Regions from separate parts of the Streptomyces sp. MB09-02B genome, predicted to be linked through region 1. Evidence: riboswitches for the same ligand, from Rfam matches in the RefSeq annotation. Region 1 holds a riboswitch; each other region holds the start of a gene.
What was found. Region 1 has a riboswitch for thiamine pyrophosphate ahead of P1P70_RS25175 (thiamine ABC transporter substrate-binding protein). Riboswitches for the same ligand answer to the same signal wherever they lie in the genome.

Region 1 (5,012 bases):
TCAGCGCCTTGTAGTAGCCGAAGCCAGCCGCGTCGAGCGACCGCTCCACCAGCACGCCCAACGGCAGCAGGATCAGCACGACGACGGTCACGAGGACGGTGCCCAACAGTGCCCACTGCCCGGCCCCGCGCGGTCGTCGGGCCGTGAGCGAGGCGTCCACCAGGCGCAGCGCGGTCTCCCGCCGCCGTACGGTCCACGCGTGCACGGCGAGGATCAGCCCGACCGCGACGAACTGCACCAGCGTCAGTACGGCGGCGGTGGACAGGTCGAAGATCTCCGAGGTCTGCCGGTAGATCTCCACTTCGAGCGTGGAGAAGGTCGGCCCGCCGAGGATCTGCACCACCCCGAACGAGGTGAAGGTGAAGAGGAAGACCATCAGCGCGGCGGCGGCCACGGCGGGCGCGAGTGCCGGGAGGGTCACCTTGCGCCAGGCCGCGAGCGGGGACGCGCCGAGCATCCGCGCGGCCTCCTCCTGCCGGGGATCGAGCTGTGCCCAGAGACCGCCGACGGTCCGTACGACGACCGCGTAGTTGAAGAACACATGGGCGAGGAGAATCGCCCAGACCGTCGTGTCCAGCCGTACGCCCCACAGTTCGTCGAAGAGCCCACCGCGTCCGACCAGTGCCAGGAACGCCGTTCCGACGACCACGGTCGGCAGGACGAACGGCACGGTCACGACCGCCCGCAGAATCTCCTTGCCCCTGAAATCGAAGCGCGCGAACACGTATGCGCCGGGGAGCGCGATCACCAGCGTGAGCGCGGTCGAGACGAGCGCCTGCCAGGTGGTGAACCACAGCACGTGCCGGATCCCGGCGTCCCCCAGCACCTCCCCGATCCGCCCGAGGTGCCAGGTGCCGTCCGCCTTCAGCCCTCGGACGACGATCGCGGCGACCGGGTAGGCGAAGAAGACCCCGAAGAACGCGACGGGCAGCGCCATGAGGCCGAGCCGGGCCGCGCCCCCCGACCGACCGGAACCCGGTCGGCGAGTCCGACGAGGCGCGGCCGCCCCGAACTCGGCCGAGTCGGCCGGCTCGGCGCCCTCGCCCGGCTCGACCTCGTCGGCCGCCTCGGTCACTTCAGTACGAGCGAGGTCCACGACTTGACCCACTGGTCACGGTTCTCGGCGATCTTCTCCGGTGCCATGGTCTCGGGGTCCTTCGCCGCAGGCCCGTACTCGGTGAACTCGGCGGGCACGGACGCCCCCTCGACCACCGGGTACACGAACATGTTGAGCGGCATGTCCTCCTGGAACCGCTTCGAGATCAGGAAGTCGATCAGCGCCTTGCCGCCCTCGGCGTTCTTCGCGTTGCTCAACAGCCCCGCGAACTCGATCTGCCGGAAGCAGGTGCCCTCCGCGACCCCGGTCGGCGCGGTCTTCGGGCGCGGGTCCGCGTAGACGACCTCGGCGGGCGGCGAGGAGGCGTACGACACGACGAGCGGCCGGTCGCCCCCGGCCTTCTTGCCGTCCGTCGACCCGGAGAACTCCTGGTAGTACGCCTGCTCCCAGCCGTCGACGACCTTCACACCGTTGGCCTTGAGCTTCTCCCAGTAGCCCTCCCATCCACCGTCGCCGTACTTCGCGGCCGTACCGAGGACGAAGCCGAGCCCCGGCGAGGAGGTGGAGGCGTTCTCGGTGACGAGGAGGTCCTTGTACTCGCGCTTGATCAGATCGTCGAAGGTCTTCGGCGGCTCGATCTTGTTCTTCTCGAAGTACGCCTTGTCGTAGTTGACGCAGATGTCACCGGAGTCGATGGGCGTGACCCGGTGCTCGTCCTTGTCCAACTGGTACTCGGCGCCGACCTTGTCGAGCCCCTTCGCCGCGTACGGCTGGAAGAGGCCGTTGTCGAGCGCGCGCGAGAGCAGCGTGTTGTCGACGCCGAAGAAGACGTCGCCCTGCGGGTTGTCCTTGGTCAGGATCGCCTGGTTGACGGCCTGGCCCGCGTCGCCGCTCTTCAGCACCTTGACCTTGTACCCGGACTCCTTCTCGAACGTCTTCAGCACGTCCTTGGAGTAGGCGAAGGAGCCGTGGCTGACGAGGGTGACGGTCCTGGAGCCACCGGACCCGCCGGAGCCGGCGTCGTCCGCCGACGAACCGCACGCGGACAGGGTGACGAGCCCGAGGCCGACGGCGAGAACCGTCGCTCTCCTGGTGATGGTGATGCCCACTGGATTCATTCCTCCTGGAAGTGACCAGGAAGAGACGCGGCCCCGCCCGGGACCCTCGTCGCTTCGAGGGCTCCCGGGCAGGGCGCAACAGCTTGAGTGATGACCGAACTTCCTACCCAGAATGACCTGGGCGAGGTTCAGAGGGTCTGCGGCCCGGATGCCGCACTCTCAGCGCTGTGGCGCTCCCCTGTCGGAATATGGATATGTACGTACGGGTCTCAGACTACCTCTCGGTCGCCGCGAGCTGACCGCACGCCCCGTCGATCTCCTGCCCCCGGGTGTCCCGGACGGTCACCGGCACACCATGGGCGGCGATGGCCTCGACGAACGCCTTCTCGTCCTCGGGCCGGGAGGCGGTCCACTTGGAGCCCGGGGTCGGGTTCAGCGGAATCAGGTTCACGTGCACCGGCTTGCCCCGGAGCAGCCGGCCCAGCCGGTCACCGCGCCAGGCCTGGTCGTTGATGTCCCGGATCAGCGCGTACTCGATGGACAGCCGACGCCCCGACTTGGCCGCGTACTCCCACCCGGCGTCCAGCACCTCGCGCACCTTCCACCGCGTGTTCACCGGCACGAGCGTGTCACGCAGCTCGTCGTCCGGGGCATGCAGGGAGATGGCTAGGCGGCACTTGAAGCCCTCGTCGGAGAACCGGTGGATGGCGGGCACCAGCCCGACCGTCGACACGGTGATCCCGCGCTGCGACAGCCCCAGCCCGTCCGGCTCCGGATCGGTGAGCCGGCGGATGGCCCCGACGACCCGGTTGTAGTTGGCGAGCGGCTCGCCCATCCCCATGAAGACGATGTTGGACAGCCGCGCGGGCCCCCCGGGGATCTCACCGTCCCTGAGCGCCCGCATCCCGTCGACGATCTGATGGACGATCTCGGCGGTGGACAGATTACGGTCCAGCCCGGCCTGCCCGGTCGCACAGAACGGACAGTTCATCCCGCACCCGGCCTGCGAGCTGATGCACATGGTGACCCGGTCCGGGTACCGCATCAGCACGGACTCGACGAGCGTCCCGTCGAACAACCGCCACAGCGTCTTCCGCGTGGTCTCCTGGTCGGTCGACAGATGCCGTACGACGGTCATCAGCTCCGGAAGCAGCGCTTCCCGCAGCTTCGTCCGCGCACCCGCGGGGATGTCGGTCCACTGCTCCGGGTCGTGCGCGTACCGCGCGAAGTAGTGCTGGGACAGCTGCTTGGCACGAAACGGCTTCTCCCCGATCGCGGCAACAGCCTCCTTCCGCTCGGCAGGCGAAAGATCAGCAAGATGCCGCGGCGGCTTCTTGGCTCCGCGGGGGGCGACGAATGTGAGTTCTCCGGGCTTCGGCATAACCCTCCCAGTGTCGCAGATCAATTCGTATGACCCGGGCCGGTCACCGTTCAGAAGATCCCGCCGACCACACCCACGACCCACGCGCCGTAGTTCTTCCAGCGATGGGACATACGGCAGTACAGCCGCGGCTTGCGCCGTCCCGCCTGGTCGATGAGCGTCTCGCACCATCGGCACGGTAGATCGCCGTGGTATCTGCCGTCGTCCCCTATCCGCGCTCTCCCCATGAACGCGAATTCTAACGACCTCCTCGTTCCCGAGAGGGCATGACAATGGGCCCCCGGCCCTGAAGAACAGGATGGGGGCCCACTCGTCTCAGCAGGCGCGACCGACCGGTCAGCCCGAGCCCACGAACAGCACCAGCAGGAGCCAGACCACCGGGGCCGTCGGGAGGAGGGAGTCCAGGCGGTCCATGATGCCGCCGTGGCCCGGCAGGAGCGTGCCCATGTCCTTGATGCCTAGGTCCCGCTTGATCATGGACTCGCCGAGGTCGCCGAGCGTGGCGCTGGCCGCGACGGCGAGGCCGAGGAGCAGGCCCTGCCACCAGGCGCCGTCGTCGATGACGAACTGCATGAGCAGCGCACCCGCGACCATGGCGAAGGCGATGGCGCCGAGCAGCCCCTCACGGGTCTTGCCGGGGCTGATGCGCGGCGCGAGCTTGTGCGTGCCGAACCGCCAGCCGACGGCGTACGCGCCCGTGTCGCTGACGACGGTCAGCAGCAGGAACACCAGGACCCGCTGCGGCCCGTCGTCGGCGGCGAGCATGAGCGCGACGAACGTGGCCAGGAACGGCACGTAGAAGGCCGCGAAGACCCCCGCCGTGACGTCCTTGAGGTAGTTCTCCGGCGGTTCGGTCATCCGCCAGACGAGGACGGCGAGCGCGGTGAGCGCCATGGCCACCCACGCACCCTCGGGCCCGCGGACGTACCCGGCGACGACCATGGCCGCCCCGCCGACGGCGAGCGGCACGAGGGGCGCCTTGATGCCCTTGCGTTCCGTCAGGCGCGAGGTGAGCTCCCACAGCCCCACCACCACGGCGACCGCTATCACGCCGACGAAGGCCGCCTTGACGATGAACAGCGAGGCGACGATGACCACACCGAGCCCGACACCGACACCTATGGCCGCGCCCAGGTCGCGGCCCGCACTCTTCTTCTGCGGGGCGGGCTCTGGGGCGTCGGGCATGGGCTCCGGCTTCTGCGGCGCCGCCCCGTGGGGCTGCGCCGACGGCGTCTCGTCACGGAACGGGGGACCGGCCTGCCGAGCGGCCCCCCGGTCGTCGTCCTGGTTCCCGCCATGCGCGGGTACATCGGGCACGATGGGCATGGGGCGAGTCTGCTGGGCCTCAGGCGCATCGTACGTGGGACCCGCCGGGGCATGCCCCTGGACAGGTCCCCGGTCGGTCGGCGCCCAGTACCCGGCTTGTGGCGGCGCCCCCCAGGAAGAGTCGTTCATCAGACCTCGAGGAGCTCCGCTTCCTTGTGCTTGAGCAGCTCGTCCACCTGGGCGACGTACT
Region 2 (5,012 bases), on a different contig from region 1:
ATCTGCGCCGGGAGAAGGGGCTGTTCTTCCTCGGCGAGGCGGCTGAGCGGCTGAGCAGCAGCGGAGCGCAGCAGAAACGTCGCAGCACAGTGGGTGAGGCACTGGCGCACTGGCGGGACGCCCTGGGTGTGCCCGTCTACTTCGCCATCTACCGGGACGGCGAGATCGAGGTCATGTGCGTCGCCGACAGCCCGACGACCCCGGCCGTCGAGGAATGGGCCGACTTCCGCGAGACGGGGCACGCCCACGCCATCGGACAGTGCCTGTTGTCCCAGTTGAGCGAGGAGGCCCGCCGCGACCACCTGGACCGCTATCCGGTGCAGTCGCTCACCCCGTACACCGTTCGTGACGAGGAGACGCTGCTACGGCGCCTCGGACGCCTCGGGCGTATGGAACCGGTGGTAGAGCAGCAGGAGTACGCCCTGGGGACGGTCTGTGCCGCGATTCCCCTCACCGTGGGGACGACTGCCGGGACCCTCGCCATCTCGCTGCCATCGCACCAGGCGGCCCGTCTGTTGCCGGTGGCCCATCAGTTGCAGACCGAGATCGGAAAGCTACTAGGGACACTCGCGATCTCTATCAGCATCTGAAAAATCACTCCTTGTGATCTCTCGTGTACTTTCAGCAAACTTCCAGGGGTGTCAGGCGGATGATTCCTGGCCAGTCGACGAACACGGCGGGGTAGGCGATGCGCGAGTCGGTACAGGCAGAGGTCATGATGAGCTTCCTCGTCTCGGAAGAGCTCTCCTTCCGCATTCCGGTGGAGCTGCGTTACGAGACCTGTGATCCCTACGCTGTGCGGCTGACCTTCCACCTGCCCGGAGATGCCCCGGTGACCTGGGCCTTCGGGCGGGAGCTGCTCATCGACGGGGTGGGGCGGCCGTGCGGGGACGGGGACGTCCACATCGCGCCCGCCGATCCGGAGACGTTCGGCGAGGTCCTGATCCGGCTGCAAGTGGGGAGCGACCAGGCGATGTTCCGGGTCGGCACAGCACCACTGGTGGCCTTCCTGGACCGCACCGACAAGCTCGTGCCGCTGGGGCAGGAGCGTTCCCTCGCCGACTTCGACGCACTGCTCGACGAGGCGCTGGACCGCATCCTGGCGGAGGAGCAGAGCGCGGGCTGAACGTTACGGCGCCGGGGTGCCGTAACGCTTCAGCGCTTGCGGCGGCGCCCTCTTCCGCCGCGCGCCGGAGCGGGCGCGGACGCCGCTTCGGCGCTGCTCGGACGGTCGGCAGAGACGACCAGGGCGGCCAGCGCGGTGGTCACCGGCACCGACGCCACCAGACCGATCGAGCCGACGAGCGTGCGCACGATCTCCTCCGCGACGAGCTCGCTGTTGGCGACCGTGCCGACACTGCTCTGCGCGATCGAGAAGAGCAGCAGCAGCGGCAGCGCGGCACCGGCATAGGCGAGAACGAGGGTGTTGACCACCGACGCGATGTGGTCCCGGCCGATCCGGATCCCCGCGCGGTACAGGTTCCGCCAGCCCATCGTCGGGTTGGCCTCGTGCAGTTCCCAGACCGCCGACGTCTGGGTGACCGTCACGTCGTCGAGCACGCCGAGCGAGCCGATGATGACGCCCGCGAGCAGCAGACCGCTCATGTCGATCGTCGGGTACAGCCCATGGATCAGACCGGTGTTGTCGTCCGTGTTGCCGGTCAGATAGGCCGAGCCGATGAACCCCGAGCCCAGCAGGCCGATCAGCAGGAGCGAGATCAGGGTGCCGATCACCGCCACGGAGGTCCGGGCCGAGAGCCCATGACACATGTAGAGGGCGATGAGCATGATGGCGCTCGCCCCGACCACTGCCACCACCAGCGGGTTCGAGCCCTGAAGGATGGCCGGCAGGATGAAGAGGGTCAGCACCAGGAAGCTGATCGCCAGCGCCACCAGCGCCATGAGGCCGCGCATCCGGCCCACGACCACGACGGAGAGCGCGAAGATCCCGGCGAGCAGCACCATCGGGAACTTCCGGTTCACATCGGTGACCGAGTACTGCAGGTCCTTGGGCGCGGCGGGTTCGTAGGCGACCACGACCTCCTGGCCCTCTTCCAACTGCCGTGACTGGTCCGGCTGGACGATCTCCGTGAAGGTACGGCCCTTGTCGTCGCCGGTGTCGACCCGGACTGTGGCCTTCTTGCACGTGCCGTTCGCCTGCTGTTGGGCGGACGAGCCCTCGGCGGTGGACGTGTCGCCGGTCGGGGTCTCGCCCGAGGCGTTCACCGATGAGCAGCTGACCTCTTCGACCTTGGTGACGGTGGCCTGCTGTGTCTGTCGGTCGAAGCCCACCCCTGTGCGTTCGTGCGCCGGGGCGCCGCCGGGCCAGAGCACGACGAGACCCACGACGACCGCGGTCGCGAAGGGGATCAGCACCGCCGCGATGACCTTGCGCAGGTGCTGCGAAACGGGCGCGGCGGGGCCGTGGCTGTGGCTGTGGGAATGGCCGTGGCCGCCGCCGGAGGACGGGCCTTGGTCGTGGCCGCCTCCGGAGCCGTGGCCGCCTCCGGAGCCGTGGCCGCCTCCGGAGCCGTATCCATGGCCACCGTCGGAGCCATGCCCATGGCCGTTTCCAGGGCCATGGCCGTGGGGCGGCTCGGGGGGCGGAGGCGGGGGCTGCTGCGTCGTGGTCACCGACCGATCATCGCAAGAACGAGCGATGCCCACTGTTCACCGCGCCACATCTGCCGCTAGCGTGGAGGCACCTTTGCACACGCGGGAGCTCGGAGCACCGGGCTGAGAGGGCGTTGACCTCCGCAGACGCGATGTTTCACGTGGAACATCGGCGGGCGGAAATTGCTGCGTCGACCGCTGAACCTGTTACCGGGTAATGCCGGCGTAGGGAGTAGGTCTCATGACCATCGAGGACACACGCACGCCTGCCTCCAGCCAGGGGGACGGGGCACCCGCCGCGTCCCAGGGCGAGAACAGCCAGGGTGAACAGTCCCTGGAGGCCGGGAAGTCCATCGGCTGGCACAAGGCGTACATCGAGGGCTCACGCCCCGATCTGCGCGTGCCGGTCCGCCAGGTGCACCTCACCAACGGACAGTCCGTCACCCTGTACGACACTTCTGGGCCGTACACCGATCCGACCGCGGAGACCGACGTCAGGCGGGGGCTGCTCCCCCTGCGCGAGAACTGGATCATCGCCAGGGGAGACACCGAGGAGTACGCGGGCCGTCCCGTCCGCCCCGAGGACGACGGGATCAAGCACACCTCGCCCCGAGGCGGACTGCGCAATCTCGACGCGGTGTTCCCTGGGCGGCCGCGCCAGCCGCGCCGGAGCCGTGACGGTCAGGCCGTGACCCAACTCGCGTACGCACGACGCGGGGAGATCACACCCGAGATGGAGTACGTGGCCGTCCGGGAGAACGTCTCGCCCGAGGTCGTCCGCGAGGAGATCGCCGCAGGCCGGGCCGTACTGCCCGCGAACGTCAATCACCCCGAGATCGAGCCGATGATCATCGGGAAGCGGTTCCTGGTGAAGGTCAACGCCAACATCGGAAACTCCGCGGTCACTTCCTCCATCGAGGAGGAGGTCGAGAAGATGACGTGGGCGACCCGCTGGGGCGCCGACACGGTCATGGACCTGTCCACCGGCCGGAACATCCACACCACCCGCGAATGGGTGCTGCGCAACTCCCCTGTCCCCATCGGCACGGTGCCGCTGTACCAGGCGCTCGAGAAGGTAGACGGCAAGGCCGAGGAACTCACCTGGGAGATCTACAAGGACACCGTCATCGAGCAGGCCGAACAAGGCGTCGACTACATGACGGTCCACGCGGGCGTGCGCCTCGCGTATGTGCCGCTCACCGCGAACCGCAAGACCGGCATCGTCTCGCGCGGTGGCTCGATCATGGCGGCCTGGTGCCTCGCCCACCACAAGGAGTCGTTCCTCTACGAGAACTTCGAGGAACTGTGCGAGATCCTCGCCGCCTACGACGTCACCTACTCCCTCGGCGACGGCCTTCGGCCCGGCTCCATCGCGGACGCCAACGACGAGGCGCAGTTCGCGGAGTTGCGCACGCTCGGGGAACTGAACCGGATCGCGAAGCGTTTCCACGTACAGACCATGATCGAGGGCCCGGGACATGTCCCGATGCACAAGATCAAGGAGAACATCGATCTGCAGCAGGAGATCTGCGATGAGGCTCCGTTCTATACGCTTGGCCCGCTGACGACGGACGTCGCACCGGCGTACGACCACATCACCTCCGGCATAGGTGCCGCGATGATCGCCTGGTGGGGCACGGCGATGCTCTGCTACGTCACGCCCAAGGAGCACTTGGGACTGCCCAATCGTGACGACGTGAAGACCGGCGTCATCACCTATAAGATCGCGGCCCATGCGGCGGACATCGCCAAGGGACACCCGGGTGCACAGGAGTGGGACGACGCGTTGTCGGACGCCCGCTTCGAGTTCCGCTGGGAGGATCAGTTCAACCTGGCCCTCGACCCCGACACGGCCCGCGAGTTCCACGACGAGACGCTCCCGGCCGAGCCGGCCAAGACGGCTCACTTCTGCTCCATGTGCGGACCGAAGTTCTGCTCGATGAAGATCTCCCAGGACATCCGTCGTGAGCACGGTGGTTCCCGGACCGAGATCGAGGCGGGCATGGCCCAGAAGTCCAAGGAGTTCGCGGAGGCGGGGAACCGGGTGTATCTGCCGATGGCGGACTGACGTCAGTCGCCTGCTCCCCTGAGGCACGGGGCTCAGGGGAGCACCGCCGCTCCGTCAGGCGCGCTGCGCCGTCGTCAGACGCTCAACCTGTTCGCGGCTTGGTCGCAGACGTCCGGTGGGCTCTCGATCTGCACGTCCCCCCAGAACTGTGTGAGCAGAGGCTAGTTCTGGTGCTCGGTGGCGCAGGCAGTGGGCCCTGGGCATCGGGAGACGTCCAAGGAGTTCGCGGAGGCGGGAGCGTCACGTACGGCCGGGAAGTGGGCTCGGGTGCGGCTCCCGCTGCCTGATCGCGGTCGTTGTCAGTCCGGCTGGTGCTCCGGGCCGCCGAAGT
Region 3 (5,012 bases), on a different contig from region 1:
ATCTGCTCGGTCGCCTTCACGGTGCCGGCCCGGGTGGAGCCGCCCGCGCCGTACGTCACGGAGACGAAGCTGGGCGCGACCGCCTCGATCCTGCGGAGGGCGTTCCACAGGTTCCGCTCGCCCTTCGCCGTCTTGGGCGCCCAGAACTCGAAGGAGTAGGTGGTTTTGCCCGTGGCGAGCATGTCACGCACGGTCCGTGCGCGGTCCGTCCTGGTCGAAGCGGTTCCTAGGGCCATACGGGCAGGTTAGTCAGGTCAGGGCCGCCCCCCAACCAAACCAGGTGCTTTTGTCCCCTTTGTCGAGCTGCTGTCCACGCTTTGGACAGCCGTGGACCGACTTGGACAGCCCAGGCCCGCCGCAGAACGCGGGCTGTCGCGGGCGCGACCGGCTAGAGGGCGTGCAGCCGCTTGGTGAACTCCGCCGCGGCGGCTCCCGGGTCGTCGGCCTCCGTGATCGCCCGGACGACCACCACCCGCCGGGCTCCGGCGTCGACGACCTCGTCGAGGTTGCCGAGGTCGATGCCGCCGATGGCGAACCAGGGGCGGTCGGTGGCGAGGGCGGCGGTGTACCGGACGAGGTCCAGGCCGGGGGCGTGCCGGCCGGGCTTGGTGGGGGTGGGCCAGCAGGGGCCCGTGCAGAAGTAGTCCACGCCCTCCTGGACGGCCGCCGCGGCGGCCTCCTCCTCGGCGTGGGTGGAACGGCCGATGAGCACGTCCGGGCCGAGGAGGGCGCGGGCGGCGGGGACCGGGAGGTCGCCCTGGCCGAGGTGCAGCACGTCCGCGCCGATGGCGTGGGCGACGTCCGCGCGGTCGTTGACGGCGAGCAGCTTGCCGTGCCGGCGGCAGGCGTCCGCGAAGACCTGGAGGTGCTCCAGCTCCTCGGCGGCCTCCATGCCCTTGTCGCGGAGCTGCACGATGTCCACGCCGCCGCCGAGGACCGCGTCCAGGAACCGCGGGAGGTCGCCCTGGCGCCTGCGGGCGTCCGTGCAGAGGTAGAGCCGGGCGTCGGCGAGCTGTGCGGCGGCGTCGGGCATGGGTGCGTCCCCCGTTGGCGTGAGTGATCGGTGCGGCGTACGGGGACGCGGCCCTCGCGGGCCCCGGCCCCCGTACGCCGTACGAGCGGGTGGTTCCGGTCAGACGGCGAGCGCCTGGGCGCGGCGCTTCACCTCCGTGCCGCGATTCTCGCTCAGGGCCTGGGCCGGTGTCCCGGGCAGGCTGGGGTCCGGAGTGAAGAGCCACTCCAGCATCTCTTCGTCGGTGAAGCCGTCGTCCCTCAGCAGGGTCAGGGTGCCGGTCAGGCCCTTGACCACCTTGTCTCCGTCGATGAAGGCGGCGGGGACGTGCAGCGCGCGGTTCTCACCACGGCGTACGGCGATGAGCTGGCCTTCCTTCACCAGCTGCCGCACGCGGGTCACCTCGACGTCCAGCATCTCTGCGATGTCGGGGAGGGTCAGCCACGCGGGGACGAGAGCATCGATCTTTGCGTCAATCTCGGTCACGTCTCCAAGACTGCCATCTGGGACTGACAGTGGGTAGCCGAGCCGCCTCCGGCGGGGCGACGAAAGGTGCGTGGCGCGCCGGACGGCGGGAGAACACGCTCCGGCCTACGCCTTCGCCGCCTTCAGCGGCCTCGCCGCATCCTCCAGCAGCAGCGGGTCCATCGGTGTGCCCGCCTCGATCAGGCGGCGGCCCTGGGCCAGGTCCCGGGGGCGGCCCACCGCCAGCAGGGCGACCAGCCGGGTCTCGCGCAGCCAGCACACCGACCAGGCGGCGCCGGTCGGGTCGCCGCGCCGGACCATGGTGTCGGCCGAGGCGTGGTCCCCGGCGTACTGGACGAACCGGCCGAACTGCTCGGACCAGAAGTAGGGCACGGGGTCGTAGGGCTCTGGGGTCTCACCGACGATGTTCGCGGCGACCGTGCGGGGGCCCTGGAGGGCGTTGTCCCAGTGGTGCACGAGGAGGCGCCGACCGTACCTGCCCGAGGGGAAGGAGGCGCAGTCACCGACGGCGTAGACGTCCGGTGCGGACGTGCGCAGATGGTCGTCGGCCACCACCTCCCCCTGGGCGCCGAGCTCGATGCCGGAGTCCGTCAGCCAGGCCGTGGCGGGGCGCGCGCCGATGCCGACGACGACCGCGCCGGCCGGGATCCGGGTGCCGTCGTCCAGGACCACCGTCCCGGGCTCGACGCGCTCCACGCGCGCGTGGGTGCGCAGCGTGGTGCCGCTGTCGGCGTACCAGGCGGTCATCGGGGCGGCCACCTCCGCCGGGAGCGCGCCCGCGAGTGGGCGGTCGGCCGCCTCGACGACCGTCACCGCGCAGCCCGCCTCACGGGCGGCCGTGGCGAACTCGGCGCCGATCCAGCCCGCGCCCACGACCACGATGTCGTGCTGCCGTGCCAGCACGGGCCGCAGCCGCTCGGCGTCGTCCAGGGTCCGCAGCAGATGCACCCCGGGCACCCCTTCGGCGCCCGGCAGCCGGATCGGTTCCGCGCCGGTCGCGACGACGAGGACGTCGTACGGGACGGGGCCGACGGGCGTGTCCAGTTCGTGGTCGGCGGGGCGCAGGCCGGTGACCTCGCGGCCCAGCCGGAGGTCGATGCCGAGCGCCTCGAAGTCGACGTCGAAGGCGGAGCCCTCGGCGTTGCCGAGCAGGACGGCCTTGGAGAGGGGAGGGCGGTCGTAGGGCTGGTGCGGCTCGGCGCCGAGCAGGATCACGTCGCCGGTGAAGCCCTGTTCCCGCAGGGCGACCGCCGTCTGCACGCCCGCCATGCCCGCGCCCACGACGACCACGCGCCGCGCCGGTGATCCGCCCCTCAGCTGCGTCTGCTCGCTCACCCGATCACCATAGACAACTGATATTCGGTCAGTCAGGGGGTGGGCGATCAGGTCGTCCGGAAGGGGGCGGGCGGTGGCGCTCAGCGGGCGCGGTCCGCGGGCTCGTCGACCTGCTCCACCACGCTCGTACCGCTGCCGGGCCGCGACTCCCACTCCCAGGTCTCCTCCAGCCGGACCCGCCCGTCGGGCAGTTCGACGACGAGGGACACACAGTGCCCGGAGGCGGTGGTGCCGTCGGTCTTCAACTGCACGTAGCGGAAGTCCAGGCGGTCCCCCGCGCGCGTGCCCACGAGCCGGCCGCGCACGACGTCGCCGCCCGCGTAGTCCGCCCAGATCTCGCCGTCCTCCTCGTGGTACGTGAACCGGGTGCGGGTGCCCACCTGACCTGGGGCCTGGTCGGCGACGGGGGCGAGGACGAGACCTTCGAGCGAGCGGGCCATGGGCACGGGCTCCCTTACTGAGGCGATCGGCGGGGGCTAGGGTGGGCCACCGTAGAGCACTCGCGGGAGCCCGGACGCACCGGGCTGAGAGGGAGGCTGGCGGCCTCCGACCGTACGAACCTGATCCGGGTCATGCCGGCGAAGGGAGGGGCTGGACGCCCATGTCGCGTACGCACACGTCAGACGTCCTCGTCGTGGGGGGCGGGATCATCGGCCTCGTCACGGCGTGGCGGTCCGCGCAGCGCGGGTTCGCCACGGCCGTGGTCGATCCCGAGCCGGGCGGCGGGGCCGCGCGGGTGGCGGCCGGGATGCTCGCCGCCGTGACCGAACTGCACTACGGCGAGGAGACGCTGCTCGGGCTCAACCTGGAGTCCGCGCGCCGCTACCCGGACTTCGCGGCCGAGTTGACGGAGGCCACCGGCCTCGACCTCGGCTACCGCCGCTCCGGCACCCTCGCCGTCGCGCTCGACGCCGACGACCGCGCCCATCTGCGCGAACTGCACGCCCTGCAACGCCGGTCGGGCCTCGACTCGGAGTGGCTGAGCGGGCGGGAGTGCCGTCGCCTGGAACCCATGCTCGCGCCGGGCGTGCGCGGCGGACTGCGGGTCGACGGGGACCACCAGGTCGACCCGAGGCGGCTCTCGGCGGCCCTGGTCGCGGCCTGCGAACGCGCCGGGGTGGTGTTCCACCGGGCCTGGGCCGAGGAGCTGTCGGTGGCCCGGGACCGGGCCACCGGGATCCGGACCGGCGACGGCGACCGGCTGAGTGCCGGACACACCGTCCTCGCCGCGGGCAGCCTCAGCGGGCGGCTCGCGGGGGTGCCGGTCGACGTGCGGCCGCCGGTGCGGCCGGTGAAGGGGCAGGTGCTGCGGCTGACCGTGCCGAAGCCGTACGCGCCCTTCCTGACCCGTACCGTGCGGGCCGTGGTGCGCGGCAGCCAGGTCTATCTGGTGCCGCGCGAGAACGGCGAACTCGTCGTCGGCGCGACCAGCGAGGAACAGGGCTGGGACACGACGGTCACCGCGGGCGGGGTGTACGAACTGCTGCGGGACGCCCACGAACTCGTCCCAGGGATCACCGAACTGCCGCTCACCGAGACCCGTGCGGGACTGCGCCCCGCCTCCCCCGACAACGCCCCGCTCCTCGGCCCGAGCGGACTGGACGGCCTGCTCCTGGCGACCGGCCACTACCGCAACGGGGTGCTTCTCACGCCGGTCACCGGCGACGTCATGGCCGAGGTGCTGACCACTGGTGAACTGCCGGCGGAGGCACGCGACTTCACCCCCCTGCGGTTCCGCGCCGGCGCGGCCCGCGAACTCCTGGAGCAGCCCGTATGAGCACCAGCCGTATGAGCACCACCGGGACCCTGACCGTGTCCGTCAACGGGGAGCCGCGGCAGGTCGCCCCCGGCACGGCCCTCGACGCGATCGTGCGGACGCTCACGCCGTCCGTCTCCGGTGTCGCCGCCGCCCTCAACGAAACCGTCGTCCCGCGCGCGCGGTGGACGACCACCGCCCTCGCCGAGGGGGACCGTGTCGAGGTCCTCACCGCCGTCCAAGGAGGCTGATCCCATGGCAGACGACCCCTTCGTCCTCGGCGGCACGACCTACGCGTCCCGCCTGATCATGGGCACCGGCGGCGCGAGCGGCCTGGACGTCCTGGAGCGCGCGCTGGTGGCCTCCGGCACGGAGCTGACCACGGTCGCGATGCGCCGGGTCGACGCCGGCACGCACGGCTCG

Region 2: it holds a riboswitch for thiamine pyrophosphate, as region 1 does, so the genes downstream of both, thiC (phosphomethylpyrimidine synthase ThiC) here and P1P70_RS25175 (thiamine ABC transporter substrate-binding protein) in region 1, are expected to answer to the same signal.
Region 3: it holds a riboswitch for thiamine pyrophosphate, as region 1 does, so the genes downstream of both, thiO (glycine oxidase ThiO) here and P1P70_RS25175 (thiamine ABC transporter substrate-binding protein) in region 1, are expected to answer to the same signal.

The regions. Positions count from the first base shown of each region.
Region 1 covers NZ_JARGEE010000195.1:4,801-9,812, forward strand. Annotated here, with positions in the region: gene P1P70_RS25170 (iron ABC transporter permease) at 1-937, opposite strand, end outside; gene P1P70_RS25175 (thiamine ABC transporter substrate-binding protein) at 1,072-2,175, opposite strand; TPP riboswitch at 2,258-2,365, opposite strand; gene rlmN (23S rRNA (adenine(2503)-C(2))-methyltransferase RlmN) at 2,390-3,496, opposite strand; gene P1P70_RS25185 (hypothetical protein) at 3,547-3,723, opposite strand; gene P1P70_RS25190 (phosphatidate cytidylyltransferase) at 3,833-4,951, opposite strand; gene frr (ribosome recycling factor) at 4,951-5,012, opposite strand, start outside.
Region 2 covers NZ_JARGEE010000002.1:33,529-38,540, reverse strand. Annotated here, with positions in the region: gene P1P70_RS00665 (IclR family transcriptional regulator) at 1-590, shown strand, start outside; gene P1P70_RS00660 (SsgA family sporulation/cell division regulator) at 689-1,126, shown strand; gene P1P70_RS00655 (YibE/F family protein) at 1,156-2,634, opposite strand; TPP riboswitch at 2,706-2,862, shown strand; gene thiC (phosphomethylpyrimidine synthase ThiC) at 2,855-4,681, shown strand; gene P1P70_RS00645 (hypothetical protein) at 4,981-5,012, opposite strand, start outside.
Region 3 covers NZ_JARGEE010000088.1:17,684-22,695, forward strand. Annotated here, with positions in the region: gene metF (methylenetetrahydrofolate reductase [NAD(P)H]) at 1-236, opposite strand, end outside; gene thiE (thiamine phosphate synthase) at 389-1,033, opposite strand; gene P1P70_RS15250 (Rv2175c family DNA-binding protein) at 1,133-1,498, opposite strand; gene P1P70_RS15255 (FAD-dependent oxidoreductase) at 1,604-2,833, opposite strand; gene P1P70_RS15260 (hypothetical protein) at 2,914-3,273, opposite strand; TPP riboswitch at 3,326-3,437, shown strand; gene thiO (glycine oxidase ThiO) at 3,435-4,610, shown strand; gene thiS (sulfur carrier protein ThiS) at 4,640-4,840, shown strand; gene P1P70_RS15275 (thiazole synthase) at 4,845-5,012, shown strand, end outside.